Regions from separate parts of the Streptomyces sp. NPDC057136 genome, predicted to be linked through region 3. Evidence: riboswitches for the same ligand, from Rfam matches in the RefSeq annotation. Region 3 holds a riboswitch; each other region holds the start of a gene.
What was found. Region 3 has a riboswitch for cyclic di-AMP ahead of ACFT7S_RS25105 (transglycosylase family protein). Riboswitches for the same ligand answer to the same signal wherever they lie in the genome.
Positions count from the first base shown of each region.

Region 1 (7,583 bases), on a different contig from region 3:
GACGTCGACGTGGACGCGCTGGTCGTGGCGAGCGAGTTGTTCACCCCGGCCGACATCGAGCACGCGGCCCGGACCGCCGCCCAGGCCGCCTTCGAACGCGACGTCGCCGAGGCCGGCGCGGACACCGACGACTATCTCGCCGCCCTCAGCCAGTGCCGGCCGACCGTCACCCCGGCCGTCATCACCGAGTTCACCGCCGACATCACCACCCACGCACGGACCTGAGCGGATACCGGACTGCCCGGACTGCCCGGCGCCCTCCCCGTACGATGCCGCACCGTCGGCGCGTCATGGAGGAGCCGGGCAGCTCTCCGGGCAGACTTTCCTTCCATGGCCAACGAAACGAAAGCAGTCCTCGAAGGCGGCCCCGACGATCTCCCTGAGCGGATCGTTTCCGTCACGGAACCCGGGCCCGACGTCAAGATCCCGTTCCGGGGCGGGTACGAACACTTCAAGGCGACGGACCGTCAGGAGAAGACTTCCGAGGGTCAGTTGCCCGTCTACGAATGGTGGGAGCGCACGGAAGTACCCGGCTAGCCGCAGCCGTCGACAACGACAGGCCCTGGGTCGTGTCTTCAAAGGGGTTGGATCCAGAGTAGGAGTGAGGCGATGGTGATCGCGGCCTCGTAGGATTCGTGGGTTTTGTCGTACCGGGTGGCGATCGCACGGTACTGCTTCAGCCGGTTGAAGCATCGCTCGACGACGTTGCGGTGTTTGTAGAGCTGCTTGTCGAATGCTGGTGGTCTGCCGCCGTGGCGGCCTCCTACGAACAGGCAAGCCCGGGAAGCGAGTTCGTCGTCTTCGACCTGCCAGGAATCGGCCGCGCCGGTCTCGCCATCTGTTACGACGGATCATTCCCGGAGACCGCAAGGCAGCTGGCCCGGCTCGGCGCCGAAGTCATCCTCCAGCCCACCCTCACCACGACGCGGGACCGGGAGATGGAACTGGTCTGCGCGCGCCAACGCCTGGACCAATCAGCTCTACGTCGTCAATCTCAACGCGGCCGACCCGGCCGGCGTCGGCGCCAGCACGATCGTCGATCCCGAGGGAATCGTGCGCCAGCAGGCCGGGGCGGGCGAGGAGGTCCTGGTGGACGTCCTCGATCTCGACACCGTCACGCGGGTCCGTACGTACGGTTCCGCCGGACTCAACCGGCCGTGGGACCAGCTCGCACGCTACGGCCACCGGATCCCTCTGCCGATGTACGGCGGCGTTCCAGCCGACCCCGCAGGACCAATCCATACACAAGGTAAATAAATGAACCCAATACGGACTTTTCTCAGCAATAACCCCCTATAGCTCATAGCATTCTTTTCGCCCGAATTGCGTTCACTCTCTTCACGCAAATCGCCCTTTTCGGACTCAGTGGCCAGCGTCACGTCCGGGATTGACAGGTTCCTGACCTGTGCCCCGCATCCCTTCTGCGGGAAGAGAGTTGACTTCGCGGTTCGGGTGAATTCACCGGCGATCCCGTTCGTCGATCTTGCAAATGAATTGTGATCCGGAATTCGGGGCTTGTCCCCTTCGGCTTTTCTCGCTTACGGTCACCCTCAATCCGGATGGAACGCCGAATCCTGCCGCCGTCCGGAAACCCAGACCACTCACGCCCGGCAGGAGCGGGGGACCCAGGTAAGTCGCCGATCCGTTATGCGGAACGGCTCGGGGTTAAGTCGCATGCACCTGCGGCCAGGCATCTCCAGCCTGAACCCGACAGCTCACCTCGTAGGCGCCGGAGAGGAATTCACCATGCCCACGATGGGTAAGCACCGCCGTACCAAGTCCAGCCCCCTGACCCGCGGTCTCGTCGCCGTGACCGCAGGCGGAGCCATCCTCGCTCTTCCGGTGATCGGCGCCACCACCGCTTCCGCCGCGCCGGCACAATCGGTCGCCGCCGAAAAGGCATTGGGCCCGGCGGCCGCCCCTGCCAAGGAAATCACCGCGCAGAAGGCCGGGATCACCAGCTATTCCGTCGTCAAGGGTGATTCCCTGCACAAGATCGCCGATGCGCATTCCCTGGATGGCGGCTGGCAGAGGCTGTACAAGGACAACAAGAAGGCCATCGGTGACAATCCGGCTCTGATTCGCCCGGGTCTGAAGCTGACCGTGGGCGCCAAGGCCACAGCCAGGGCTTCCGGTTCGTCCTCCGACCGCGCCGCTGCGGGCAGCGACCGCGCCGACCGCTCCGAGCGGTCGAGCACGCCGGCCGCGAAGACCGCCGCCCCCGCCGCCGCGAAGACCGCGAAGGCCGCGACGTACACGAACGACCTCGACGGCTGGATCAAGGAATCGCTGGCCGTCATGGCCAAGAACGGCATCCCCGGCACCTACGAGGGCATCCACCGCAACATCATGCGCGAGTCCTCGGGCAACCCGCAGATCGTCAACAACTGGGACTCGAACGCCACCGCGGGCACTCCGTCCAAGGGCCTTCTCCAGGTCATCGACCCGACGTTCCAGGCGTACCACGTGCCCGGTACGTCGACGGATATCTTCGACCCGGTCGCCAACATCACCGCCGCGTGCAACTACGCCGCCGACAAGTACGGCTCCATCGACAACGTATTCGGCGCCTACTGATCCCCTGGCATCGGCCGCGGTTCAGAACTGCCGGGTGGTGAGGGTCCGACGGGCCCTCACCACCCGGCAGTTCCGCGTATGCGCGGGCCGTGGAAGACTCGCGCCCATGCCCGAACTCCAGCTCCTGCGCCACGACCACGCCGCTGCCCTGCTCGCCTTCGAGCAGGAGAACCGGGCCTACTTCGGCGCCTCGGTTCCGGACCGCGGCGACGAGTACTTCGCACGATTCGACGCACGGCACAGCAGCCTCCTGGCCGAACAGGCCGACGGGCTGTGCTATTTCCATGTGCTGGTGGGCGATGGGGACGAGGTGCTGGGCCGGGTGAATCTGGTGGATGTGGCGGACGGTTCCGCCGACCTCGGATACCGCATCGCCGAGAAGGCCGCCGGCCAGGGCCTGGCCACGACCGCCGTCCGCCGGATATGCGTCCTGGCCGCCACGGAATACGGTCTGACCGCCCTGCGGGCCTCGACCACGCTGGACAACGCCGGCTCCCAGGCCGTACTGGCCCGCACGGGATTCGTACGCACCGGCGAGACCGTGCTCGACGGCCACCCGGGGCTCTCCTACGAACGGTCGCTGGACGCGGACGCGCTGCTCCCCTGACCCACGGGTCATAGGGAACAGAGCGGGATTTGGGCGGGGGCGGTGGCGAGCCGACGTCCGGCCCGCCACCGCCGCGCAGGGACAGCCCCGCCGGGCGTCAGTCGCTGTCGGTCTCCTCGCGGAGGATCTTGCCGCTGGCCGCGTCCACCTCGAACTCGGTCTTGTTCCAGTCCGCGGCGACGACGTCGACGGCCCAGACAAGGGTGTCGTCGTCGTTGGTGTCCAGGCCGATCGAGGTGACCGTCCCCTTCGTCTTGTCCGTGGCGACCTTGGCCGCCTGCTCGGGCGTCTGCGTCGCCTTGGTGATCCAGTCGGCCATCTTGCTCTTGTCGGCCGCGTCCTGATCGGCGTCCTCGGACGTCTCGATCACCTTGCCTGAGACCCCGTCGATACGGACGGTGTGCGCGGTTCCGTCCTTCTCGACGACCTCTGCGACCCACTGCGGACCGGCGCCGCTGCCGCTCGGGCTGGGGCTGCCGCTCGGAGAGGCGCTGCCGGTGGGACTGCCGCTCGGGCTGGCCGTGCCGCCGGGGCTCGCGCTTCCGTTCGGCGAGGTGCTCGCGCTCGCGTCGGTGCGCCGGTCGGTGTCGTCGTCCAGGCCCTCCAGATCGAGCTCGGCCAGCTTGCTGCCCGGTACGGCCCCGACCGCGGTCGTGGCCGCCTTGTCGAAAGTGACCTTGGTGGCTTCGATCAGCTTCTTGCGTTCGGCCTGGTCCTCGGTCAGCTGCGCCCGGCCGGACGGGCTGCCGGAAGGACTCGCGTACGGGGAGGTCGTCTGCTTCGGGATGACCTTGGCGGCCTCCGATGTAGCCGCCCCTGTCTGGTCGCCACCGTCCTGCCCGCATCCCGCGACCAGCGCGGAGGCGACGACGGCGCACAGCGCACCGGCTGCGATACGGAGACGGCGGGCGCGCGGGGAGACAGTGGTTTTTCGTCGGAATTCAAGGCTCATACACGCATGACTAGCCCCCGCACCGGCCGGTCATGTTGTCCTACGGGACGGGTCACCCGATCGACCGCGCGGCTCCGCCCGTTGGCGGTCATCCCGCCCGGGCGCGCCGCGGTCGTGGGTGCGAAACAATGGAGGGCACAGCCACGGACTCCGGCTTTCGCCGGCGTCCGGTCGGGAGGCCCTGATGGATTACCCGGAGCGTTACGAGCTGATATTCCAGACCTACGGCGCGGCGGACGACGTGGTCGTCGTCCGGATGACCGACCGGTCGGGGGCGGGTGGATACCCGGTGTACGAGGACGAGACCGGAATCGTGCGCGCGGAGATCAGCGACCGCGGGGAGGTACGCATGCTGGCCAGCGGCGGCCATCAGGTACCGGGGATCCCCTTGCTCGTGCGGCCCCTGAGCGAAGGGGCGCCCCGCGCCCGCTGAGCAGCCGAGGACACGCACCGGGACGCGCTACGCGTCGCGGTGCGCTGCGTGCTGTGCGCTTCGCGCCTGACGTACCGAAGTCCGTTCATGCCCGATCGTCGCCCGAATCTGTTTACATTCCGGCACCCCAGACGTAACCTGAGCCGCGAAACCACAGACCCGGGCATGAAACGGAAACGAAACCACATGTATGCACCGGAGCGGCAGCAGGAAATCCTCCGCCTCGCCCAGGAGAGCGGACGCGTCGACGTCCTCTCCCTCGCAGAGGAATTCCAGGTGACCGCCGAGACCGTGCGGCGTGACCTCAAGGCCCTCGACCGGGCCGGGCTCCTGCGGCGGGTGCATGGCGGTGCGATTCCGGCCGGGCGGCTCGGCTTCGAGCCCGACCTCGCCGAGCGCGACGCGGTGGCCGCGGACGAGAAGGACCGCATCGCCGCCGCCGCTCTGGGCGAGCTGCCCATGGACGGCAACGTGATCATCGACGCGGGCACCACGACGGCCCGGCTGGCCGCCGCCCTCCCGCTCGAGTCCTCCCTCACCGTGGTGACCCACGCACTGCCCGTGGCCGCCCGCCTCGCCGACCATCCAGGGATCGCGCTGCACCTCGTGGGCGGCCGGGTCCGGCACCGTACCCGTGCGGCCGTCGACGCCTGGGCGCTCAGTGCCTACGCCGAGATCAACGCCGACGTCCTCCTTCTCGCCACCAACGGGTTCTCGGCCGACGGCGGACTGACCACCCCCGACCTCGCCGAGGCCGCCGTGAAGCGCGCCATGATCGCGGCCGCCCGCCGGGTCGTGCTCCTCGCCGACTCGGGCAAGTTCGGCCAGGAGCACTTCGCCCGGTTCGGCGATCTCTCCCACGTCGACCTGCTCATCACCGACACGGGGCTCAGCCCCGAGGACGCCCTCGCCATCGAGAGCTTGGGCACGGAAGTGGTACGCGCATGATCCTCACCGTCACCCCCAATCCGAGCCTCGACCGCACCTACGAGCTGCGGGATCTCACCCGCGGCGCGGTCCTGCGCGCCACCACGGACCGGGTCGACCCCGGCGGCAAGGGCATCAATGTCTCCCGCGCGGTAGCGGCGGCGGGCCACCGTACGGTCGCGGTCGCTCCCCTCGGCGGACCGGAGGGCGCACTGCTCGCCCGGCTGCTCGGGGAGCACGGGATCGAAGCCGCCGGTGTGCCGATCGCGGGCAGTACCCGCGTCAACATCACGCTCGTCGAACCGGACGGCACGCTCACCAAGGTCAACGCGACCGGGCCCGAGATCACGGAGTCCGAGGCCGAGACCCTGCTGGAGACGGTACGGACCCGGTCGTCGGACACGGACTGGATCGCCTGCTGCGGCAGCCTGCCACGGGGGCTGCCCCCCGAGTGGTACGCCGAACTGGTGGCACGCAGCCACCGGGCCGGTGCGCGGATCGCCCTCGACAGTTCGGGCGCCGCCCTGCTCGCCGCACTGCGCGAACGGCCCGATGTGATCAAGCCGAACGCCGAGGAGCTCTCCGAAGCGGTCGGGCGGCCTCTCGCGACGGTCGGTGACGCGGTCAAGGCCGCGGAGGAACTGCGCGGGCGCGGGGCGCAGGCCGTACTGGCCAGCCTCGGAGCCGACGGACAACTGCTGGTGGACAGCTCGGGGACGTACTTCGGCAGCGCCCGGGTGGACACCGTCCGCAGCAATGTCGGTGCCGGGGACGCCTCGCTCGCCGGCTTCCTGACCGCCGGGGGCGCGGGCCGGTCCGCGCTGGCGGCCGCGGTCGCACATGGCGCGGCGGCGGTCCAGCTCCCCGGCAGCGTGATGCCCACACCGGCCGACATCGACATGTCGACGGTCGTCACGACCACGGACATCCCCCTGGACCGCGTGCTGACGGAGCCCGCCCCATGACGTCCGTACCCCTGAGAACCAGCCCGAAGCCCCACGTCCCCCCGCCCGCCGCCACGGCGGTCCACGAGCAAGGAGCCCCGCGATGAGTGAACTGATCACCGCGGACCTGGTCGACCTCGATCTGTCCGCCGACACGAAGAACGCCGCAGCGAGGTCGCTCGCCGAGCGCATGGTCGCCGCCGGGCGCGTCACCGACCTCGACGGCTTCCTCGCCGACGTGGCCGCCCGTGAGGCGCAGATGCCGACCGGCCTGGACGGAGGCATCGGCATCCCACACTGCCGCAGCGAGCACGTCAATGCGCCGACGCTGGCTTTCGGGCGCAGCGGACAGGGCATCGACTTCGGTGCGCCGGACGGGCCTGCGGACCTGATCTTCCTCATAGCGGCGCCCGCCGGTGCCGACGACGATCACCTCACCATCCTGTCGGGCCTGGCACGACGGCTGATGGATCCCGCTTTCACCTCCGCACTGCGCGCGGAGGCCGACCCCGCCGCGGCGGCGGCCCTGATCCGCGGCGACGAGCCGCCCGCCGCGCCGAAGGAGCCCGCTCCGGAGACGGAGACCGCGGCGCCCGAGCCGTTCCGGATCGTCGCCGTCACCTCCTGTCCCACGGGCATCGCCCACACGTACATGGCCGCCGAGTCCCTGGAGGCGGCCGCGCGCGCCGAGGGGATCACCCTCAGCGTCGAGACGCAGGGTTCGGCCGGATTCGAGCGGCTCGACCCGTCCGTCATCGCCGCCGCCGACGCGGTGATCTGGGCGCACGACGTCGACGTACGCGAGAAAGCCCGGTTCGGCGGCAAGCCGATCGTCGACGTCGGAGTGAAAGCCGGGATCAACCGGCCGGCCGCACTGATCGCCGAGGCCCGGCGCAAGGCCGAGCGGGGCGAGATCAGCGGTGTCTCCGACGCCAGTGGTACGGAGCCGGGCGCGGCCGGGTCCGGCGGCGGCAGCACGCACTTCGGTGTCCGGCTGCGTACATACCTGATGTCCGGCGTCAGTTACATGGTGCCGTTCGTCGCGGCGGGCGGACTCCTGATCGCCCTGTCGTTCGCCATCGGTGGCTACGAGATCGCGAGCGCCAAGTCCGTCGCCGATCACTTCGTGTGGGGCGAGGCCGA
Region 1 is NZ_JBHUUV010000016.1:74,993-82,575, forward strand. Features, by position in the region: gene ACFT7S_RS20380 (ATP-binding protein) at 1-225, shown strand, start outside; gene ACFT7S_RS20385 (DUF5988 family protein) at 331-537, shown strand; partial or broken gene ACFT7S_RS20390 (transposase) at 576-761, opposite strand; partial or broken gene ACFT7S_RS20395 (carbon-nitrogen hydrolase family protein) at 753-1,257, shown strand; cyclic di-AMP (ydaO/yuaA leader) riboswitch at 1,556-1,742, shown strand; gene ACFT7S_RS20400 (transglycosylase SLT domain-containing protein) at 1,747-2,577, shown strand; gene ACFT7S_RS20405 (GNAT family N-acetyltransferase) at 2,684-3,184, shown strand; gene ACFT7S_RS20410 (PepSY domain-containing protein) at 3,282-4,136, opposite strand; gene ACFT7S_RS20415 (DUF6296 family protein) at 4,321-4,569, shown strand; gene ACFT7S_RS20420 (DeoR/GlpR family DNA-binding transcription regulator) at 4,756-5,517, shown strand; gene pfkB (1-phosphofructokinase) at 5,514-6,461, shown strand; gene ACFT7S_RS20430 (fructose-specific PTS transporter subunit EIIC) at 6,544-7,583, shown strand, end outside.
Region 1: linked by a shared signal. The riboswitch ahead of ACFT7S_RS20400 (transglycosylase SLT domain-containing protein) and the one ahead of ACFT7S_RS25105 (transglycosylase family protein) in region 3 are both predicted to bind cyclic di-AMP.

Region 2 (7,583 bases), on a different contig from region 3:
TCAACTCCCCCGGCGGCTCGTTCACCGCCATGGCCGCGATCTACGACACGATGCAGTTCCTCACCTGCGAGGTGGAGACCTTCTGCCTCGGCCAGGCCGGCTCCTCCGCGGCCGTCCTGCTCGCGGCCGGCGCGCCGGGCCGGCGACATGCCCTGCCCGGCGCCCGGGTAGTCATTCAGCAGCCCTCCCTGCCCGAGGCCGTGCGGGGCCAGCCCTCCGATCTGGAGATCGAGGCACGGGAGTTGATGCGCGTGCGCGAGATGCTCACGGGAATGCTGGTCCGGCACACCGGCCGGTCCGCGGAGCAAGTCACCGCCGACCTCGACCGGGACACCATCCTCGACGCCACGGCCGCCAAGGCGTACGGGATGGTGGACCACGTCATGGAGAAGCGCAGTCCGTCCCAGCCGCCGCACCCCGCGAGGTGAACCGCCGATGCTGCCACCGGAGTTCCCGCCGCTCCCCGCACTGACCCGTGCCGAGGGGGAGTTCATCGACTGCTACCTGGAAGTGCTCGACCAAGTGGGCCGGATCAACCCGGCCCGCGGCAGCGACACCTACAGCGCGCTCCGGGCTGCGCAGGCGCTGGCCTCCCGGGCGGGAGCGCTGCGTGACGCCCTCGTCTCCATGCACGAGCGGGGCGAAACGCAGATCCATGCGGGCACCCTGGCGCGGGCGTTGCGGGTGCTCGACGGGGAGCGGCGCGCGGAGCGGGTCACCGTACCGCCCGTCGGCACGAGTTGATCAACTGCTTCCCCGACTCCCCTTCCCGACCGGCTCTTCGCGCACACTCTCCCGACACGCCCGGCACTCGGAGCGAATTCCCTCGCTCGTTCGGCGTAGACCGTTCCCCTTTCGAGGGACAGCTCAACTTGTGCAATGCGTGCGGGCCGTGAGCGGAATTCAGCGCTCCGCCGCTGGTACGAGGCCGGTCGGGAAGCTCGCCTCCCGACTCAAATCCACCCTGTCCACCCAAATGGATCATTCGTGACGAGCCTCACATAACACCGATTCAACTCAGAAAACAGACACCGAGTGAGTCAAGATCCCTGGGACGACAAGCCCCCGCCACCGCGGCGGGGCGGTCCGGGCGGACGCCGAGTCCTGCCGCTGTCCGGATGACTGGTCGACAGGAGTGGATCGGCAGGAGTGGAGGACCCGAGCACAACGGGTCGACCGGGTGACCGGCCGTCCCTCGGGGTGAAGCCGCCATGTGCGGCCGGGCAACTTCGCCAGCCCGAACCCGACAGGTCATCCTTCACAGGCGGCTGACGAAGGGTTGCGCATGTCTGCGCAGGTTCGTGTCCCGTCACTTCTCGCCCGAGCCGGTACGGCCTCGGCACTCACTCTCGCCATCGGCACCACCATGCTGGCCCCGGGCATCGTGAACGATGCCGAGGCCGCCACCCATTCGACGAAGGCGCTCAGCATCGCCGCCTCGAAGAAGGGTTCGCCCTACCAATACGGTGCCGCAGGCCCCCGCCGGTTCGACTGTTCGGGGCTGACGCTGTACTCGTTCAAGAGGGTGGGCAAGAAACTTCCCCGCACGGCCCAGCAGCAGTACAACAAGACCCGCCACATCTCCTCGTCGCAGCGTAAACGCGGCGATCTGGTCTTCTTCCACTACGGCCGCAGCGTCTACCACGTGGGCATTTACGCCGGCCGCGGCCGGATCTGGCACTCCCCGAAGTCCGGCTCCGTCGTGCGCCTGGAGCGAATCTGGTCCAAGAGCGTCTGGTACGGGCGGGTGCGCTGACCGGCGCCCCTGCTGTCTCAGTGCAGCAGGGGCCCGCCCACCAGCACGAGCCCGAGCGCGGTGAGCGCCGCGCCACTGCCGCCCTCGATCGCCCTGGCGGTACGCGGCCGACGCAGCCACCGGCCGAGCCGGTCCACGAGCAGGGCCACGGCCGGGAACCAGATGAGCGCCAGCAGCACGACGACCGCGGCGAGAAGCAGTGTCCTCGGCAAGGGCGGCCGGCCGTCCGGAACGAACTGGGGCAGCAGGCTGAGGAAGAGGACGGGCGCCTTGGGGTTCAGGGCATTGGTGAGGAACCCCTGACGCAGCGAGCGCCCGAGCGCTTCGGGTGTCTCCCGCGGTGCCGTGTCCTGATCCGCTCCGGCCGTCGCCGGGCGCCGCCGTATCGCGTACAGCGCGCTGAGTCCTAGGTAGAGCACGTACGCGCCGCCGAGCAGCTGGACGGTGCGGAAGAGCACGGGCATCGTCACCAGCACCGCGGCGAGGCCCGCCACGGCGAGCGCGGTGTGCACCAGCAGACCCCCGGCGACTCCCAGCGCGGTGGCCACCCCGGCCCTGCGCGAGGCCAGGGCATTGCGTACGACCACGGTGAAGTCGGCGCCCGGCAGCGCCACCATTCCCGCGGCGACTCCGGTGAAGGCCAGCAGTTGTGCGTCCATGGGTACACCATGGACGCACCGAGCCCTTAGCGTGTACTTGCAATCTTCTGGGTCTGCCAAAAGGAATGCTTAATGTACGACCCGACGCGCCTGGCGGCGCTGGTGGCGGTCGCCGAGGCGGGTTCGATCACGCGTGCCGCAGCCCGTCTGGGCTACACGGCCCCCGCACTCTCCCAGCAGCTGGCCAAACTGGAGCGGGAGGCCGGTGCGGAGCTGTTGGTACGCCACCACCGCGGCGCACGGCTCACGGCGGCGGGTGAGCTGCTGGCCGGACGGGCTCGGAGGGTGCTGGACGAGATGAACCAGGCCCGCCACGAGCTGGCGCGGCTTGCCGGGCTGTCGGGCGGGCGGCTGAGGGTCGCCACCTTCACCACGGCCGGCATTCATCTGCTGCCTCCGGTCCTGAGCGCGTTCCGGCGGGCCCATCCGGACGTCGAGCTGACCGTCACGGATCTGGAGCCGCCAGGCGGGGTCGCCGCCGTGGCCTCGGGCGAGGTGGATCTCGCGCTGACGCACGCGTATGAGCCGGCTGTCGCCGATCCGCCGCCTGCGGGGGTCACCGTCGAGCCGCTGCTGGTCGAGGAGCTGGTCCTGATCACCGCCGTCGGGCAGGTCCTCTCGGAGGGCACGGGGCGGCTGCCGGTCACGGAGCTCGCCGGCCGTCCCCTGATCAGCAGTGCGCCGACGCATCCGCCCCGGCGCGGTGTGGAGAGGGCCCTGGCCGAGGCGGGGGCGACGCCGGCCGTGGTCTGCGAGTCCCCCGGCTACGCGCTGGTGTGCGCACTGGTCAGTGCGGGGCTCGGGGCGGCCGTGGTGCCGGAGATGGTCGCCGCGATGTCACCGACGCCGCTGGCGGTGCGGCGGCTCGACCCCGCCGCCTTCCGGCGGACCATTTCGGTGGTGCACCGCGGTGACCGGGCGACCGCGGCGGCAGCGACCCTGACGGCGCTGTTGCGCAGCGGCTTCGGCCGCGCGGCCGCTGGGCAGTGATGGACCGTTTCGGCGGGGTCAGCTCTGGACAGGGACGGTCCACGGCAACGCGATCGAGACGGTCTTGCCCCCGTCGGCCGTGGGGCTGACGGTGAGCCGCCCGCCGCACTCCTTGGCCAGACAGCGGATGATGACCATGCCGCGCCCGTTGTCCTGCTGGACGGCCGCGGGCAGCCGCCGGGGCCAGCGGGGGTGACTGTCCGTCACCCCGACGTACAGCTCCTCGTCCCGGTCCAGCCGGAGGTCCACGGTGAAGGTGGGCGACTGGCCGAGGGTGTGCTGGACGGCGTTGGTGGCCAGTTCGGAAACGATCAGACGGATGCTGTCGGCGATCTCGGCGTCGTCCGGGAGGCCCCACTCGGTGAGGACCCGGGCCACATATCTGCGCGCCGAGGACACCGAGACCGGATCGCTCGGCAGAGTGACGGATGCTTCTTGCTGGTCTGCCATGCGGCGCCGTCCCTTCCCGGCCCGGCCGATCGAGATCGGCCGGGGTTGTGCTTCGCGCCAGATTGACACTGATGCTGCCCTCTGTAACGACGATGCACCAAGATATGCATATACCTGTCGCCCAAAGCGGTGAACTCTGCCACGGAAGACTGCATGGGGGCGACGCCCCGGAACCCGTACCGGAGGACGGCGATCGACCCCTCAGCCGACCTGGGCCGACGCCCCTTCGGGAGCGGTCCGTACGATCGTGTCCACCGCGGCCGAGACCTGCTCCGGCGTCAGATCGGCCCGCGCGGTCAGCCGCAGCCGCGAGATCCCGTCCGGTACCGACGGCGGCCGGAAGCAGCCCACCGCGATTCCAGCCGCGCGGCAGTCGGCCGCCCAGCGCACCGCCGAGTCCGCGGACGGCGCCCGGACGGCGACCACCGCGGCGTCGGGGCGGGCTGCCGTGAGCCCGGCCGCGGTCAGCCGTTCGTACAGGGCCGTGGCCACCGCACGGGCGCGGTCCGCCCTCTCCGGTTCGCGCCTCAGCAGGTCCAGTGCGCCCAGGGCCCCGCCGGCCGCCGCCGGGGCGAGTCCGGTGTCGAAGATGAATGTGCGGGCCGTGTTGACCAGGTGGTCGATGACCCGGGCCGGTCCGAGGACCGCACCGCCCTGGCTGCCCAGCGACTTGGACAGGGTGAGCGTGGCGACGATCCCCTCGCCGCCCGCGAGCCCGACGGCGGCGAGCGCGCCGCGCCCGCCTTCCCCGAGGACGCCCAGCCCATGCGCGTCGTCGACCAGCAGTGCGGCGCCCTCGGCCCGGCACGCGTCGGCGAGTTCCGTCAGCGGAGCGGCGTCGCCGTCCACCGAGAAGACCGAGTCGGTCACCGCCAGGGCCCGTCCGTCGTGCGCGTGCAGGGCCTTGCGTACGGCGTCGGGCTCCGCGTGCGGCACCACGGCCGTCGCGGCCCGGGAGAGCCGGCATCCGTCGACGATCGAGGCGTGGTTGCCGGCGTCGGAGACGATCAGGGAGCCGTGGCCGGAAAGTGCGGTGAGGGCGGCGAGGTTGGCCGCGTATCCGGAGGAGAACACCAGGGCCGCTTCGAAGCCACAGAACGCGGCCAGTTCGGTTTCGAGTGCGGCGTGCAGGGCGGTGGTACCGGTGACGAGTCGCGATCCGGTGGCACCCGCGCCCCATCGATGTGCCGCCTCGGCGGCCGCCGCGGTGACCTCGGGGTGCCGGGTGAGACCCAGATAGTCGTTGCTCGCGAGGTCCAGCAGTTCCGTTTCGGCGGGGCGCGGCCGCAGGGTGCGGACGAGTCCGGCAGCGGCACGGCGGCGGGCCTCGTCGTCGATCCAGTCGAACGGGGCGAAGGACATGTGGTGGTCCCTTTTGTAGGCAGCTCACAGACCCTAGCCGGGGGCGCAGCAGGTCAGGGTGTGGCAATACCCACACCCTTCGCCGCCTCTTCTGTCTGGTTCCTCCTTGGCCGATGGCCGTGCCGTACGTCAGGATCATCGCCATGGACCTGCTGAACACGCTGGTGGACAAGGGGCTGCGGCGCGAACTGCCGACCCGTGAAGAAGCGCTCGCCGTGCTGGCGACCTCCGACGACGAACTGCTCGACGTGGTGGCCGCCGCGGGCCGGGTGCGCCGCCAGTGGTTCGGGCGGCGCGTGAAACTGAACTATCTGGTCAACCTCAAGTCCGGGCTCTGCCCCGAGGACTGCTCGTACTGCTCGCAGCGGCTCGGGTCGAAGGCGGAGATCCTCAAGTACACGTGGCTGAAGCCGGACGAGGCGTCCAAGGCGGCGGCCGCCGGGGTGGCGGGCGGCGCGAAGCGTGTCTGCCTGGTGGCGAGCGGCCGCGGTCCGACGGACCGCGATGTCGACCGGGTGTCGCAGACCATCGAGGCGATCAAGGACCAGAACGAGGGCGTCGAGGTGTGCGCCTGTCTCGGTCTGCTCTCCGACGGACAGGCCGAGCGGCTGCGCTCGGCCGGCGCCGACGCGTACAACCACAATCTCAATACGTCCGAGGGGACGTACGGCGAGATCACCACCACGCACACCTACGCGGACCGGGTGGAGACCGTGCAGCAGGCGCAGGCCGCCGGGCTGTCCGCCTGCTCCGGGCTGATCGCCGGCATGGGTGAGAGCGACGCGGACCTGGTCGACGTCGTCTTCTCGCTGCGCGAGCTGGACCCGGACTCGGTACCGGTGAACTTCCTCATCCCGTTCGAGGGCACCCCGCTCGCGAAGGAGTGGAACCTCACCCCGCAGCGCTGCCTGCGCATTCTCGCGATGGTCCGGTTCGTCTGCCCTGATGTCGAGGTGCGGCTCGCGGGCGGGCGCGAGGTCCATCTGCGGTCGATGCAGCCCCTCGCCCTGAACCTGGTCAACTCGATCTTCCTGGGTGACTACCTCACCAGTGAGGGGCAGGCCGGCCAGACCGACCTGGACATGATCGCGGACGCCGGTTTCGAGGTGGAGGGTGCGGGCACGACGACGCTGCCCCAGCACCGTACGCAGGCCGGCGGTGGCTGCGGCTCGCACGAAGGGGGCTGCGCGCCCTGCGGCGACACGGCCGACAAGCCGGAAGACGCGCCTGTCGCGGATGCCTCCGAAGTGCCGGCCGCGGATGTCCCCGAGGTGCCGACCGCACGCACGGACCTCGTGGCGGTCCGCCGTCGCGGCGCCGGTACGGACCTCGCGCCCAATGCCTGAGCCGCTCTCCCCCGCCGCATTGCGCGCCCTGGACCGGGCCCATGTCTGGCACCCCTACGGCCCGATGCCGGGCCGCCAGGAACCGCTGGTCGTGGAGTCCGCGTCCGGGGTACGGCTCCGGCTCGCCGAAGAAGCGTACGGGCAGCGCGAGTTGGTGGACGGCATGTCGTCCTGGTGGTCCGCTGTGCACGGGTACAACCACCCGGTCCTCAACGAGGCGGCGCGCGGCCAGCTGGACCGGATGAGCCATGTGATGTTCGGCGGGCTCACCCATGAGCCCGCCGTGCGGCTGGCGACCCGGCTGGTGGAGATCACCCCGGAGCCGTTGCAGCATGTTTTCCTCGCCGACTCCGGTTCGGTGTCGGTCGAGGTGGCAGTGAAGATGTGCCTGCAGTTCTGGCGCTCGGCCGGACAACCGGCCAAACAGCGGCTGCTGACCTGGCGCGGCGGCTACCACGGGGACACCTGGCAGCCGATGTCGGTGTGCGATCCCGAGGGCGGGATGCATGAGCTGTGGTCGGGCGCGCTGCCGCGGCAGGTCTTCGCGGACGCTCCGCCGGACGGCTTCGACTCGGAGCCGGACGACGCCTACGTCACGCATCTGCGAGGGCTGATCGCGGACCACGCCCATGAGCTGGCCGCCGTGATCGTGGAGCCGGTGGTGCAAGGCGCGGGGGGCATGCGGTTCCACTCGCCGGCGTATCTGCGGGTACTCCGCGAGGCGTGCGACGAGCATGACGTGCTGCTGGTGTTCGACGAGATCGCCACGGGTTTCGGGCGTACGGGCACGCTGTTCGCAGCCGGGCATGCCGGTGTCTCGCCGGACGTCATGTGTGTCGGCAAGGCTCTGACCGGCGGCTATCTGACGATGGCGGCGACGCTGTGCACCTCCCGGATCGCCGATGGCATCTCCAGCGGCGAGGTGCCGGTCCTCGCGCACGGGCCGACGTTCATGGGGAATCCGCTCGCCGCGGCGGTGGCCTGTGCCTCGATCGATCTGCTGCTGGGCCAGGACTGGGA
Region 2 is NZ_JBHUUV010000007.1:112,769-120,351, reverse strand. Features, by position in the region: gene ACFT7S_RS11705 (ATP-dependent Clp protease proteolytic subunit) at 1-428, shown strand, start outside; gene ACFT7S_RS11700 (hypothetical protein) at 436-744, shown strand; cyclic di-AMP (ydaO/yuaA leader) riboswitch at 1,096-1,281, shown strand; gene ACFT7S_RS11695 (C40 family peptidase) at 1,286-1,756, shown strand; gene ACFT7S_RS11690 (LysE family translocator) at 1,774-2,415, opposite strand; gene ACFT7S_RS11685 (LysR family transcriptional regulator) at 2,488-3,405, shown strand; gene ACFT7S_RS11680 (ATP-binding protein) at 3,424-3,855, opposite strand; gene ACFT7S_RS11675 (8-amino-7-oxononanoate synthase) at 4,057-5,217, opposite strand; gene bioB (biotin synthase BioB) at 5,361-6,563, shown strand; gene ACFT7S_RS11665 (adenosylmethionine--8-amino-7-oxononanoate transaminase) at 6,556-7,583, shown strand, end outside.
Region 2: linked by a shared signal. The riboswitch ahead of ACFT7S_RS11695 (C40 family peptidase) and the one ahead of ACFT7S_RS25105 (transglycosylase family protein) in region 3 are both predicted to bind cyclic di-AMP.

Region 3 (7,583 bases):
CGTTGGCCTCCAGCGTGCCGATCGCGGAAGCGGCACGCGGACAGGTCAGATAGAAGGTCGTCGGGAACGGCGTGCCGTCCTCCAGACGGGGCTGCGTCTCGACCACGTCCGGGTTGCCGCACGGGCAGCGGTGCGCGATGGCGCGCAGTCCGCGCGGCGGGCGCCCGAGCTGCTGCTGGAACGCGGCGATGTCCGCGTCGGTGGGCGTGGTGGACTCGGTCTGCGGAGGGGGGGTTTCCATGCCTGCCTTGGTTCTGCTCGAAGGTGCTTCTCAGATGGTGCGGGTGGTGCACGTGGTGCGGGTCGGTCGCGTGGTGCCGGTCAGTCGCGGTCGGCGGTGTCCACGCCGTCCCAGAGGTTCGAGTGCCACGCACGGTCCGTCGTGCCCGGCTCCCCGCGGCGGTCCTCGGCCGCGCCGGGGTCGATCACGGTGTAACCGGTCTCCCCCGGACGTACGTAATGAAGGTGCTCGCGGGCCAGCCGCCGGATGTACGCGTCGTCCTTGAGCCGCGCCTTCTCGTCGCGCAGCTCCTCGGTCCGCTGGCGTGCCTTCTGCGACAGGCGCTCCTGGTCGGCGATCGCCTCGCGCTGGGAGACGTACTGCCGCATCGGGTACGCGAGCGCGACCACGAGGGAGCAGACGACCAGGGCGAGGAACGCGGCGCGGCCAGTGAGCCGCGAGCGGCGGGCCTGGCGTCGGTTCTGGGACCGGTAGACGCGGGCCGCGGTCTGCTCACCGAGCAGTCGCAGCCTGGTCGCGGTGGAGAACTGGTCGCGGTCCTTCCCGGCCATCTCTCACGCCTCCCCATTACACACGTCGGTCCCCGCACACGGTACGGGACCGAGTGCGGGGACGGACGGAGGCTGGTGACTTCGGCCCGCGAGGGGCCGGTGGTCAGCCCTGGGAGCCGGCGATCAGCCCTTGCTGTGCTTATCAGTTCGCAAAGCGAAACCGCGGGAACGCCGAGCGGCCCGCGTACACCGCCGCGTCGTCGAGGATCTCCTCGATGCGCAGCAGCTGGTTGTACTTGGCGACACGGTCCGAGCGGGCCGGGGCGCCGGTCTTGATCTGACCGCAGTTCACGGCGACGGCGAGGTCGGCGATGGTGACGTCCTCGGTCTCACCGGAGCGGTGCGACATCATGCACTTGAAGCCGTTGCGCTGGGCCATCTCGACGGCGTCCAGGGTCTCGGTCAGCGAACCGATCTGGTTGACCTTGACGAGCAGGGCGTTCGCGGAGCCCTCCTCGATGCCACGGGCCAGACGCTCCGGGTTGGTGACGAACAGGTCGTCACCGACGATCTGCACCTTGGAGCCGAGCTTCTCGGTGATGACCTTCCAGCCGGCCCAGTCGTCCTCGTACAGCGGGTCCTCGATGGAGACCAGCGGGTACGCGGAGACGAGCTCCTCGTAGTACTCGGTCATCTCGGCGGCCGAGCGGGACTTGCCCTCGAACTCGTACTTGCCGTCCTTGTAGAACTCGGACGCGGCGACGTCGAGCGCGAGGCCGACGTCGCGGCCGGGAACGTAACCGGCCTCCTTGATGGCCTCGACGATGAGGTCCAGCGCGGCGCGGTTGGACTCCAGGTTCGGGGCGAAGCCGCCCTCGTCACCGAGACCGGTCGACAGGCCCTTGGTCTTCAGGACCTTCTTCAGCGTGTGGTAGATCTCCGCGCCCCAGCGCAGGGCCTCGGAGAAGGACTCCGCACCGATCGGCGCGATCATGAACTCCTGGATGTCCACGTTGGAGTCGGCGTGCGAGCCGCCGTTCAGGATGTTCATCATCGGAACGGGCAGCAGGTGCGCGTTCGGGCCGCCGAGGTAGCGGAAGAGCGGCAGGTCGGACGCCTCGGAGGCGGCGTGCGCCACGGCCAGCGAGACGCCGAGGATGGCGTTGGCGCCGAGCGAGCCCTTGTTCTCGGTGGCGTCCAGGTCGAACATCGCCTGGTCGATGAGGCGCTGCTCGGTGGCGTCGTACCCGACGAGCTCCGGGCCGATCTGCTCGATGACGGCGAGGACGGCCTTCTCGACGCCCTTGCCCATGTAACGGTTGGGGTCTCCGTCGCGAAGCTCAATGGCCTCGAACGCACCGGTGGAGGCGCCGGACGGAACAGCAGCACGTCCCGTGCTGCCGTCGTCGAGGCCAACCTCGACCTCGACCGTGGGGTTGCCCCGGGAGTCGAGGATTTCCCTGGCTACGACGACGTCGATGGACGGCACGAGGCATCTCCTTCTGGGATATGACACTGGTTGTGCAGGGTCACTGTGGCCTTGCGACACGAGCCTATCCGGCCGGACCCCATCGGCCAGCCGGGCGCCCGTCCCCTGGGACGAAAAAGGACCCAACGGTATGCATTCACGGGCAAAGGTCCAGAAATTTACTGACCAGTAACTACAACACTTGAACGATCAACGTCACCGGAGCGGAAAAACCGCGCGAAATCACTGGCGCGGAAAAACCCCGACCCGGCACGCACGGGGGAGAGCGCACCGGGTCGGGAGCAAAGGGGGAGGGATGCCGCCGGACACCCTCCCGGGGGAGGAGAGTCCCAGGTACTACTTCGTCAGGTGGAGCTGCTGGCCCGGGAAGATCAGGTCGGCGTCCTTGACGATGTCGTCGTTCAGCTTGAACAGCTTCTCCCAGCCGCCCTTGACGTCGCGCTTCTCGGCGATCTTGCTGAGGGTGTCGCCGGCCTTGACCTTGTACTCGCCGTCACCCTTCTTGACCTTCTCGCCGGTCGGGGTGGTGACGGTCTTGGGCGCCTCGGTCTTCGGGGCGGTGCGCTGCTCGCTGCGCGTGGTGGGCTGCTCGGCCTGACGCTCCGGCTGGGCCTGCTGCTCGTCGGCGCTGTCCTGCGTGGAGCCGGTGTCGACACCCGGGTCCACACCGTCATTGGTCAGGTTGCCGGCACCGGCGCAGGCCCAGGCACCCGGGCCCTGCATGTCGAGAAGCTTCTCGGCGGCGGCGATCTGCTGCGACTTGGTGGCCAGGTCGGCGCGGGAGGCGTACTGCGTACCGCCGGCGGCGGCCCAGCTGGACTCCGAGAACTGCAGGCCGCCGTAGTAGCCGTTGCCGGTGTTGATGGACCAGTTGCCACCGGACTCACACTGGGCGACGGCGTCCCACGTGGCGACCGAGGCGGCGGAGGCGCCGGTCGCACCCATCAGCGGGACGACGACTGCGGCACCGGCGACACCGGCGAGCGTGGCGACACGGACGGCCTTGGACGGGCGGCGGTGCTTGGCCTTGCTGGAAAACAGCATGGAGCTTCTCCTCACCGACGCCTACGAGGTGAGCTGTCGGGTTCGGGCCAAGTGAGTTGCCCGGTCGCACGTCCTAGCACGCGACTTCACCCCAAGCCGGTCCTGAGTCGTCTTGCGACGATCGGGCCCGGCACTTACCTGGGTCCCCCGCTCCTGCCTACGGCGCTTTACGCGTCTGTTCCCTTCGACCGACGGCAGGATTCGGCGTGACGGTCGACGGGGCCCGCGGTGCGAGCGGTTCTGACCGTAAACATAGCCAACCCCGACATTCAAAGAGGGACATATCGACCATTCATGCCCTAGTCACCCTGGACGAATGAACGTTTCCGCAGGTCGGAGGGGGCGCAGACGTACCACCCGGACGCGACACGCCAGTTGCAGCAAAGAGACCCATGTCTCACTTACGTATAAGTGGACATAGGCCCCTGAACTACCCCTGATTTTGGGGTGTTTTCCCGAATTGGATCAGTTGCGCTTGGAGCCCTCCGCGCCGTCCAGCAGCCCCAGATCGAGGGTCTGGCCGGGAAGGATGAGGTCCGGGTCGGAGCCGAGCGCGCCCTTGTTGGCCTCGTACAGCTCGGTCCAGCCGCCGGGAACCTTCTGTGCGTCAGCAATCGCCCAGAGGTTGTCGCCGGGCCGGACGGTGTAGTCACCGTCCGGGCTCGCCGTACCCGTGTCGCGCGCCTGGTCGTCACCGCGCGAAGCGTGCCGGCCGGAGTCGCGCCCGTCGCCCTGGTCCGCGTCCCGGCTCGCCTCGGGGGCCGGCGTGCCGCGGTGCTTGCCGCCACCCTGGTCCGTGCCCGCCGGGTCTTCGGACGCCTCGGGGGACGGCGTGGCGGTGGGCGGGGCCGTCGCACCGGAGCCCTCGGACCCGGCCGTGTCGCCGGTCGCGCCGTTCTTGTCGGACTCGCCCGCGGTATCCGACTCGCCGGACTTATCGCTCTCGTCCTTCTTGTTCGCTTCGTCCTTCGCTCCGTCCGTCGCGTCGTCCGACGGAGTGCCGGACGAGTCGTCGGTCGGGAGCAGCGAGTCCGAAGGGTCGGCGGAGGGTACGCCGCCCGGGTCGACGCCCGGCAGGGCCCCGTCCAGCGCGAGCCCGGAAATCACCGCGCAGCTCGGCCATGCCTGCGGGCCCTGGTCCTCCAGGACCTTCTCCGCGACGGATATCTGCTGCGAGCGGCTGGCGAGGTCGGCGCGGGGCGCGTACGCCGAGCCGCCGTACGCCGACCAGGTGTCCTGGGAGAACTGCAGGCCGCCGTAGTAGCCGTTGCCCAGGTCCGCGCTCCACATGCCGCCGCTCTCGCACTCGGCGACCCGGTCCCAGGTCGACGCGTCTGCGGCGTGCGCACCGGTCGCACCGAGCAGCGGGATGGCGATGGCCGATCCCGTCACGCCTGCGGCGACGACGATGGCGGGTGCCTGGCGAGGGCGGCGGTGTCTGCCGTTCGCGGAGCCCATGGGATTGCCTTCCGTGTGACTGACAAGTGACTGCTGTGGTGAACGGTGAACCTAGCGGGACTCGAACGTGTGTCACAAGTCGATGCAGCGGAGATCACGTGAAAGTCACAGAGTTGACGGAGTGTCACCTTGCGCGGTCGGCAGTCCTGGGGCGAACTCCACCGGAAGAGTGCGCAGTCCGCGCATAATGAGCCCGCCACGCCACCGCAAATCGGCAGGTTCCACCGCAAGACGCAGGTCAGGAAGGCGCTTCAGCAGCGTTGCCAGCGCGGTCTGTCCCTCCAGACGGGCGAGCGGTGCTCCCAGGCAGTAGTGGATGCCGTGCCCGTATCCCACGTGCTGATTGTCACTCCGCGCAAGGTCCAGGGTGTCCGGATCGCGGAATCGCTCCGGGTCCCGGTCGGCGGCCGCGAGGACGACCAGTACGGGGTCCCCGGCGGCGATTTCCTGCCCGCCGAGCGTGACGGGCTCCGTCGCGTACCGCCAGGTGGCGAGCTCCACCGGACCGTCGTACCGCAGCAGTTCCTCCAGGCCGGTGGCGAGGAGGTCCGTCTCCCCCGCGGCGAGCGAACGCTGAAGCCGTTCGCGCTCGCCGGGGTTGCGCAGCAGGGCGTACGTGCCGTTGCCGATGAGGTTGACCGTTGTCTCGAAGCCGGCGAAGAGAAGGATGAACGCCATCGCGGCGGCCTCGTTCTCGGTGAGGTGTTCGCCGTGGTCGCTCGTCCGGATCAGACCCGAAATCAGGTCGTCACCCGGATTCTCCCGTTTGCGGTGGATCAGTTCGGCAAGGTAGCCGCGCATCTTCTTCACGGACCTGGCCACTCCGCCGCGCGGGCCGCCGCCGTGCCGGATCATCATGCCCGCCCAGTCGCGGAAGTCGTCCTGGTCCTCCGGCGGGACGCCGAGCAGGTCGCAGATCGCGTAGATGGGCAGCGGGAACGCGAAGTCGTGGATGAGGTCGGCCTTGCCCTCCGCCACGAAGTTGTCGATGAGCCGGTCCGTCAGCTCCTGCACGCGTGGTGCGAACTCGGCGACCCGGCGCGGGGTGAACGCCTTGGCGACGAGTCGGCGCAGCCGGGTGTGGTCCGGCGGATCGATGTTCAGCAGATGCGTCATCAGCTCCGCCTTGCGCTCCCCCGGGATACCAGTCCTCCCCTTGGCGTGCGCGGACCCGGCGTGGTGGGCCGGGTTCTTGGACAGCCGGGTGTCGGCGAGTGCCTGCCTGGCATCCGCGTACCGGGTCACGAGCCAGGCCTCGACCCCGCTGGGCAGCGTCGTCCGGTGCACGGGGCTGTGCTCGCGCAGCCAGGCGTAGGCGGGGTACGGGTCGGTCGCGAACTCCCAGGTGAAGAGCTCGGGGGCGGCAGGGGTCGCGGGAGTTCCGGCCGAATGGCCGACGGGGCAGCCGGCGGGGACGTCGGTCGGGGCCTCGGCAGGGCTGTCACGGGCGGCGGGACTGTCCGTCGGCGCCTCGGAGCGGGGGGCGGCCGGGACTTCGGCGGGGCTGTCGTTCACGCCTCGACGTTAGCCGCCGCCTCCCCGCCCTCCGACTTCAGCATCGCGATCGCCTGCTCGGCGGCGTGGTTCCCCATCTCCAGAGCCTTGCCGAACCACTCCTCCGCCGCCGCCGCGTTGCCCCGTTCCCATTCCAGTTGGCCAAGGGCGAAGGCGCCGGAGTAAGCGCCCCGTGCGTGGCCTTCCTCGAACCAGCGCCGGGCCTCGTCCCAGTCACCCCGCGCCTTCGCGGAGTAGCCCAGATTGACCGGTGCACTGATCTCCCCCGCCTCCGCCGCCATCCGGAAGAGCCGCTCGATCTCCTCGGTCGGCTCGCCCAGGTCCTCGAGGATCAGCGCCAGATTGTTCGTAGCCCCGGCGTCCCCGTGGGCCATGGCCCTGCGGTACCAGGTCTCCGCCTCTTCCGGTTCCCGCCAGTCGCGGAAGAGGTTGCCGATGGTGATGGCGACGTCCTCGTACCCCCTGTCGGCGGCTTTGCGGAACCACTTCATCGCCTCGTGCGGCCGATACTGACGGGCCCTGGTGATGACCCGGGTCCGCCCGCCCTCGTCGCCCCATACCGCTTCCAGCGCGCACGGCCACATCTTCAGCGGTACGAGATCGGCCTCCGGCCCCTGGTCCTCGACCTCGGCGACCAGCGAACCGAAGGCCATCCAGGTGTCCGATGCCCCGCCCATCACGAGCATCCCGGTCACCCCGAGCCGGACCTCCGTCGCCCAGGCGAGCCCGGCCTCGAACGACTCCTCCGGGGTATAGGGCCACCCACCCACGTACAATTCGTGTGCCCTGCGCAGCACATCGACCGGGATCCCGCCACGAGCCCCGCAGCGGGCGAGGTCGATCGCCGCACGCACCAGGTAGTGGCCGCGGCTGCGGACCCGCGCTCGCCGAGCCCGGCGCCACAGATGACCGAGCTCGGGGCCGACTGCGAGGTACTCGGTGATGCTCGTGCCGCCGCCACCCCTGTGTGCGCCACGCAGCCGGCGGTCGTCGCCGTGCTTCCTGAACCGTGCCAGTTCCTCGGCGGTCCAATGGCGGCTCAGCTCGACCGGCTCCACCCCGCCGAGCACCCGCGCACTCGCGGGCGCGCGGAAGCGGTGGGCGTCGTACGCCTCGTCGGCCATCGTGCCGATCACGACCGTGCGCTGCCAGCGCGATCGGGTCGGCGAAGCCGAGCTTCGGCCAGTGCGCCACGGCGGGCAGCGGGGAGCTCCCCGTTCACGCCCTGTCCCCCACACCTCGACCGGCCCTGGAGCCACCGTACTAAGGGGCCTTGCCCTCCGCTGCCAGGATCGCGTCGCGGTAGGTGCGGGCCGCCGCGCGCAGGGCGGCCTCCGGGTCGGTT
Region 3 is NZ_JBHUUV010000023.1:40,051-47,633, reverse strand. Features, by position in the region: gene ACFT7S_RS25120 (DUF501 domain-containing protein) at 1-241, opposite strand, end outside; gene ACFT7S_RS25115 (septum formation initiator family protein) at 322-792, opposite strand; gene eno (phosphopyruvate hydratase) at 935-2,221, opposite strand; gene ACFT7S_RS25105 (transglycosylase family protein) at 2,558-3,265, opposite strand; cyclic di-AMP (ydaO/yuaA leader) riboswitch at 3,269-3,440, opposite strand; gene ACFT7S_RS25100 (transglycosylase family protein) at 3,731-4,723, opposite strand; gene ACFT7S_RS25095 (cytochrome P450) at 4,829-6,238, opposite strand; gene ACFT7S_RS25090 (tetratricopeptide repeat protein) at 6,235-7,374, opposite strand; gene ACFT7S_RS25085 (nucleoside triphosphate pyrophosphohydrolase) at 7,502-7,583, opposite strand, start outside.

Region 4 (7,583 bases), on a different contig from region 3:
GAGGCGAGGGAGGTCGCGGTGGTGGACGGGAAACCGGCCGTGAGCGGGCGGCCCGTGCCGCCGCGCGAGGAGGGCAGCAGGGAGTGCAGGAAGGGGGCCTCGTCGGGGTGGGACTTGATCTGCTCCCAGCCGAGCCCGTCGATCAGGAACACGCAGTTCCGGTCGGCGGGGGTGAGCTCCGGGATCGTGGCCTCGAATCCCGGTACGCCCTGGCCTGCGACGAGCGTCGGCAGCAGGTCGGAGAGCGAGCCGCTTCCGTACTCGGGGACCGGGGCGGAGTCGAGAGGGAGCAGAACAGGGTCCTGCCACGCGGGCTGGACCATCAGCGGCCGGTCGCCGCAGTCGCGGCCGTGGCCTCGGAGAGAGCCTGGGCGAAGGCGAGGGTCTCGCGCACGGTGTCCGGGCCGTCACCGGCCTCGCTGACCCGCAGGCTCAGGTCGTCCGCGGTGGAGCTGCCGGTGTAGCCGTGGTCGGCCTCGCAGTTGGGGTCGCCACAGGCGGCCGGCTCCAGGTCGATACGGGAGACGGCGCCCCAGCCGATGGTGAGGACGACCTCGCGGGGCAGGGTCCCCGGCACGTACTTCTCCGGGTTGGCCACGACGCGGCTGAGCACGACGGACGAGATCCTGTCGAGCTTGACCGACTCGGTGGAGGTGGTGGCGAACGGCGTGGGCGAATCCGTGTCCGCGGTCTGCTCGTCGGTGTGGCTGACGATGAAACGGTTGTCCGTCAGGACCAGCACCGTGACATGGCGGCGCACCTCGTTGGAGTCGAAGGTGGTCTCCTGGTGCACCAGGTACGAAGCGACCGGCTCCCCGCCGACGGCGGCCTCCACCGCCTCGGCCACGAGGGCCGGGTAGTAGCCGCTGCGCTCGATCGCCGCGCGCAGCCCCTGGGTCGTCGTACCGGTCTTTGCCATAGGGACCATCCTACGGGGGCCCGGTGGCTGCCGGGCACGCTGTGCGGCAGGTGTGCGGCGGACCGGGCACGGGACGGACAGGTGGGCATCGGAGCCGGGGCCGGGGACGCTCAGTAGCTGGGGAGGCGGCGGGGGCCGAGGTCGCCGCGGACGGGGGGCGGGGCGAGCCGGACGCTCGCCCCGAGGACGGTCAGCCCCTGAGTGGCGACGACCACGGGTTCGAGGGCGACGGAGACCACCTCCGGGTGGTCGTCGACCAGCCGCGACATCCGCAGCAGCAGCTCTTCGAGCGCCGGGGTGTCGACGGGTGCGGAACCGCGCCAGCCGAAGAGCACCGGGGCCGCCTTGATGGATCTGATCAGTTCGGCGGCGTCCCGGTCGGTGGCCGGGACCAGCCGGTGGGCGGTGTCGCCGAGCAGTTCGGAGGGGGCGCCCGCGAGGCCGAAGGAGAGCACGGCGCCCGCTGCCGCGTCGATCGAGGCGCGGACGACGGTGTCGACCCCGCGCGGCGCCATGGCCTGCACGACCGGCTGGAGCTCGGCCGGCTTGCCGAGGAGCTCGGTCAGCTCGCCGTATGCGCGCCGCAGCTCGCTCTCGTTGGCGAGGTCGAGCCGGACGCCTCCGAGGTCGGCGCGGTGGCGCAGGTGGGGGGCGGTGGTCTTGAGCGCCACGGGGTAGCCGAGCCGCGCGGCGGCGGCGGCCGCTGCCTCCGGGTCCGGCGCGGGGAGCGTGGGCCGGACGGTGATGCCGTAGGACCCGAGCAGTTCGCGGGCCTCGTCGTGCGCGAGGGGGCGGCCCCGCGGGTCGGGGTCGGGGCCGAGCAGGGCGCCGATCAGGCGGGCTGCCCGGGCCTCGTCGACGGTGTCGCCGAAGTCGGGCACTTTGCCGGGGACGGCCGCCTGGCGGCGCCACTGCGCGTACTTCACCGCTTCGGCGAGCGCCCGGACGGCCCGCTCGGCGGCCGGGTAGGCGGGGATGCGCCCGACTCGGGCGGGGACGGTCGTGGCGGGTTCCGGCGCGGACTCGCCGGGGGACGGGGTGACCGCGGCGTCCCGCGCGGGGGGCGCCGTACGAGGCCCGGTGCGGGCGGGAGCGACCGTGCCGGCGGCCGCGGCCAGGGCCTCGGCCAGGCCGCCGATCTCCACGTGGACCACCGCGACGGGCTTGGCGGGACCGGTGGCCGCCGCTTCGCGCAGGGCCGCGGCCAGGACCTCGCCGTCGCCCGTCTCCGCCTCGCCGTTCTCCCCCACCCAGGGGATCGCGGTCACGATCACGGCGTCGCAGGTCTGGTCGCCGAGTGCCTCGGCCAGCGCGTCCCGGAAGTCCTGCGGAGTCGCCGCGGTGGTCAGGTCCCGGGGCGGACGCGGACGTAGTCCCTCCGCGAGGCAGGCGTCGTACGTGAGCAGGCCCAGCGACTCCGAGTTCCCGAGGATCGCGACCCGGGGGCCGGCCGGGAGCGGCTGGCCGGCGAGGAGCAGGCCCGCGTCGACCATCTCCGTCACCGTGTCGACGCGGATCACGCCCGCCTGTCGCATCAGCGCGGAGACCGTCGCGTCGGGAATCCGGCTGACCGGCACGGCGTGACCGGGCGGGTTGGAACCGCTGTGCCGGGCGCCCTTCACCACGACGACGGGCTTCACGGCCGCGGTCCGCCGTGCGAGGCGGGTGAACTTGCGCGGGTTGCCCAGCGATTCGAGGTAGAGGAGGGCGACATCGGTGTCCTGGTCCTCGTACCAGTACTGGAGGAAGTCGTTCCCGGAGACATCGGCCCGGTTGCCCGCCGAGATGAACGTGGACAGGCCTGCGCCGCGCCGGTGGAGTCCGGCGAGCAGCGCGATCCCGATCGCGCCCGACTGCGTGAAGAGCCCGATGCGGCCGTGGGCGGGCGACTCGGGGGCGAGGGAGGCGTTCAGCCGGACGGCTTCGGAGGTGTTGATGATGCCGAAGGCGTTCGGGCCGATGATCCGCATGCCGTACGAGCGTGCCTGGCGGACGAGTTCGCGCTGCCGCTCACGCCCTTCGGCGCCCTGCTCGGCGTATCCGGCGGAGAGGACGACAAGTCCCCGGACGCCGTGCTCACCGCAGTCGGCGACAGCCTCTGGCACCCGGTCTGCGGGCACGGCGAGGACCGCGAGGTCGACCCGCTCGTCGATCTCGCCGACGGACCGGTGCGCGGGGACCCCGTCGATCTCGGTCAGGCCGGCGTCGAAGGCCCGGTTCACGGCGTACGTACGTCCGGTGTAGCCGGAACCGAGGAGGTTGCGCAGCACGGTGCGGCCGACCCCGCCGGGGGTGCGGCCGGTGCCGACGACGGCGACGGAGCCGGGGGCGAGGAGCCGCTGCACCGACCGCGATTCGGCGCGCTGTTCGCGGCCGCGCTGGACGGCGAGGGATTCGGCGGTCGGTTCGAGGTCGAGCGTGAGGTGGACGGAGCCGTCCTCGAAGCTGCGCCGCTGGGTGTAGCCGGCGTCCCGGAACACTTTGATCATCTTGTTGTTGGCGGGCAGCACCTCGGCGGCGAAGCGGCGGATGCCCCGCTCGCGGGCGACCGCGGCGATGTGTTCGAGGAGCGCGGAGGCCACCCCGCGGCCCTGGTGGGCGTCCTGGACGAGGAAGGCGACCTCGGCCTCGTCGGCGGGGGCGGTGGCGGGCCGGCCCTGTGCGTCGATGCGGTCGTAGCGCACGGTGGCGATGAACTCGCCGCCGGTCGTGACGGCGAGACCGACCCGGTCGACGTAGTCGTGATGGGTGAAGCGGTGCACGTCCTTGGCGGAGAGACGCGGGTACGGAGCGAAGAAGCGGTAGTACTTCGACTCGTCGGAGACCTGCTCGTAGAAGCTGACCAGCCGCTCGGCGTCGTCGGTCGTGATCGGCCTGATGCGCGCGGTGCCACCGTCGCGGAGCACCACGTCCGCTTCCCAGTGGTCGGGGTACGCGTGATGCGGACTCTGCTCCGGCGTGGGCTGCATGGGCAAAGCCTACGGCTGACGCACCGGTCGCGGAGGGATCGGGGCCGGGGCAGTCTGAGGGTGCTCGACCGGCCGCCGCGGCCGGGCCCTGGACCGGGCACAGCAGTGCGCACTGCATGAGAGACTGGTCTAGACAACCATTGATTCGTGAAGGGCAGAACCATGGCTGAGCGCCGCGTCAACGTCGGTTGGGCCGAGGGCCTGCACGCCCGCCCCGCTTCCATCTTCGTCCGTGCCGCCACGGCCTCCGGCGTCCCTGTGACGATCGCCAAGGCCGACGGCAACCCGGTGAACGCCGCGTCGATGCTCGCGGTGCTCGGCCTGGGCGCCACCGGCGGCGAGGAGATCGTGCTCGCATCCGAGGCGGACAACGCCGAAGTCGCCCTTGACCGCCTGGCCAAGCTGGTCACCGAGGGGCTCGAGGAGCTTCCGGAGACGGTCTGATTCCGGTCGGATCCGACCGGAATCAATTCTGCGACCGAGTCGCGGCACCCCTGAACGGGTGCCGCGACTTTTTCGTTTCCGAAAAGGCGCCGGACCGACTTCAATTCAGGCAGCACAAAGAAAGCCCTGCGGAATTACCTTCTTTGTATACGGCGTAATTGTTAATGACGGACGCCCGCGATGTTTACGGCGTGTTGCGAAGTGCTCACCCGGGACGGCACTGGACTGCGTCCCGGCCGGTCGGGGCGGGCGTCCGGACGGCGCAGCCGATGGGCCGCGACCGCACGCTCGGCGTGCTGGACGGCCAGCGCCCTGGCCCGGTCCGCGTCACCGCGGGCGACCGCGTCCACGATCGCCCCGTGCTCGGCCCAGGACTCCGCGGGCCGTACGGGCTGCTCGACCGCGTACATCCAGGTGATCTTGTGCCTGAGCTGGGTGAGCAGCGCGATGAGGCCGGGGCTGCCCGACGCCTGCGCGAGCGTCTCGTGGAACCAGCCGCCCAGGGAGCGCAGATCCTCGCCCTCGCCCCGCCGCACCCGCTCCTGGCCCAGCCTGACCAGGCCGCGCAGCACCTTGAGGTGCGCCTCGGTGCGCCGCTGCGCGGCCCGCGCCGCGCCGAGCGGCTCCAGCAGCATCCGAACCTCCAGGAGGTCGGCGGCCTCCTGCTCGGTGGGCTCGGCCACGCACGCGCCGGCATGGCGCCTCGTGACGACGAACCCCTCGGACTCCAGCGTGCGCAGGGCCTCGCGCACCGGGACGCGCGAGACCCCGTATCGACGCGCGAGCAACTCCTCGGTGAGGCGGCTGCCGCGATCGAAGACACCGGAGACGATGTCGTCACGGATTGCCGTGCATACCGAATGCGCGGGAATGCGCATATCCGAACCTCCGCCTTAATCCCCGCGAAACGCGGCCGATCGACGCCTGTTCTGCGACTCTATTGCAATGAGCCCGAATTTCCGACGGCAGAGCGGAATCCAGGGATATCTTCTGGCCACGGAAGGCTTCGGCGGACAGACTCCGGGCGATACGCCGAAGGCCCCGGCGGGGAGCCGAGGCCTTCGGGAAGCGCTGTGGTGCGACGCGTGGTCAGACGTTCAGACCGTGCGAGCGCAGGTACGCGACGGGGTCCATGTCGGAGCCGTACTCGGGGCTGGTCCGGGCCTCGAAGTGCAGGTGCGGTCCGGTGGAGTTGCCGGTCGAGCCGGAGATGCCTATCTGCTGCCCGGAGGTGACGCTCTGACCGACGGAGACACCGATCGAGGAGAGGTGGCCGTACTGGGTGTACGTGCCGTCCGTCATCCGGAGCACGATGTTGTTGCCGTACGCCCCGCCCCAGCCGGCCTCGACGACCGTGCCTGCACCGACGGCGACGACGGAGGAGCCGGACGCGGCGCGGAAGTCGACACCCGAGTGGCTGCCCGAGGACCACAGGGAGCCGCTGGACTTGTAGCCGGTGGTGACGAACGAACCGGCGACCGGGAGGTGGAAGGAGTTCAGCCGCTTGCGCTCGGCCGCGCGGGCGGCGCGGGCCTCGGCCTCACGGATCTCCTTGGCGCGGGCCTCCGCCTTGCGCTTCGCTTCCGCCTTCGCCCTGGCTTCCGCCTTGGCCTTGGCCTCGGCGACAGCCTTGGCCTTCGCGGCGGCCTCGGCCTGCTGCTCCTGGGCCTCGGCCTGGGCGGCGATCTGGTCGGCAAGGGTGCCGTCGATGGCAACCGCCTGGGTCAGGCCGGTGTCGCTGACGGTACGGGCCTCGTCGGCGGCGAGGGCCGGAGAGGCCATCCCGCCGATGACGCCTGTGGTGGCCAGAGCCGCGATGCCGGCGACCCGAGCACTCTTGCGCGTCAGGCGGCTCGGAGCACGGTGCTTCCCGGTGGCACGGGTGAACGCCATGGAGGGGCTGATCCTTTCCTTCCTTCTCGCCTACCGGGTTAGCTGACGGGTTCGGAGCAGGAAGGTCTCCTACGGGCCTCTCCGCCCCGAAGGAGCGCAGACGTCCGATTCACCCCAGGGACTTCATGGGTCCCCGGCTCCCCAGGCTCGCGCCTGACGGGGACTCGGCGATGGCTGCCCGGCGCCACGGATGCGGCATACACATGACGGACAGCCGAGCCGACGCTAAACGGGGTCACTTTCAATCACCAAACGGACAGGCTGATTTGTAGTACATCCCACAGGGCAGACAGGTAACCTCCGCATCAAAGTCGGACAAAAGGGAAGGACCCCGAGGGGAACTTGCCCATCGGGGTCCTCTTTGTGTGCATTTGTGAGTACGTCGGAGAGCAGACCGCTCGTCAGCCGCTGACGACCGACACCTCGCCGATTCCCAGTGCGCGGACGGGGTCCGCGATCTGGGAGGCGTCACCGACGAGCACCGTGACCAGCCGGTCCACCGGGAACGCGTTGACCACCGCGGCCGTCGCCTCGACCGTGCCCGTCTCGGCCAGCCGCGCGTACAGCTGGGCCTGGTAGTCGTCCGGGAGGTGCTGCTCGACCTGGTCGGCGAGGGTGCCCGCCACGGAGGCCGCCGTCTCGAACTTCAGCGGGGCGACGCCCACGAGGTTCTGCACGGCCGTCTCGCGCTCGGCGTCGGTGAGCCCGTCGGCCGCCAGCGTCCGCAACACCTTCCAGAGGTCGTCCAGCGCCGGCCCCGTGGACTCCGTGTCCACCGAGCCGCTGATGGCGAGCATCGCCGCTCCGGTGCGCCCGGACGAGGAGCCGGGAGCCGTCGAGCGCAGCACCTGCCCGAAGGCGCGTACGCCGTAGGTGTAGCCCTTCTCCTCGCGCAGCACGCGGTCCAGCCGCGAGGTGAGGGTGCCGCCCAGGCAGTACGTGCCGAGGACCTGGGCCGGCCAGACGCTGTCGTGCCGGTCGGCGCCGATGCGGCCGATCAGCAGCTGCGTCTGCACCGCTCCGGGACGGTCCACGATCACCACGCGGCCGCGGTCGTCGGCGGTGATGGGCGGGACCGGGCGGGGCTCGGCGGAGTTGCCCGACCAGTCACCGACGGTGTCGGCGAGGAGCGCGTCCACGTCGACCCCGGTGAGGTCGCCGACGACGACCGCCGTCGCGGTGGACGGACGGACGTGTGCGTCGTAGAAGGCGCGCACGGCCGCTGCGTCGATCCGCGCCACCGTCTCCTCGGTGCCCTGCCGCGGACGCGACATCCGCGCCGTGGCGGGGAAGAGCTCCTTGGAGAGCTGCTTGGCCGCCCGGCGGGCGGGGTTGGCCTGCTCGTGCGGGATCTCGTC
Region 4 is NZ_JBHUUV010000035.1:31,193-38,775, forward strand. Features, by position in the region: gene ACFT7S_RS31025 (alkaline phosphatase family protein) at 1-323, opposite strand, end outside; gene ACFT7S_RS31030 (DUF5998 family protein) at 323-919, opposite strand; gene ACFT7S_RS31035 (GNAT family N-acetyltransferase) at 1,030-3,888, opposite strand; gene ACFT7S_RS31040 (HPr family phosphocarrier protein) at 4,051-4,332, shown strand; gene ACFT7S_RS31045 (GntR family transcriptional regulator) at 4,494-5,210, opposite strand; gene ACFT7S_RS31050 (M23 family metallopeptidase) at 5,422-6,225, opposite strand; cyclic di-AMP (ydaO/yuaA leader) riboswitch at 6,238-6,405, opposite strand; gene ACFT7S_RS31055 (M16 family metallopeptidase) at 6,627-7,583, opposite strand, start outside.
Region 4: linked by a shared signal. The riboswitch ahead of ACFT7S_RS31050 (M23 family metallopeptidase) and the one ahead of ACFT7S_RS25105 (transglycosylase family protein) in region 3 are both predicted to bind cyclic di-AMP.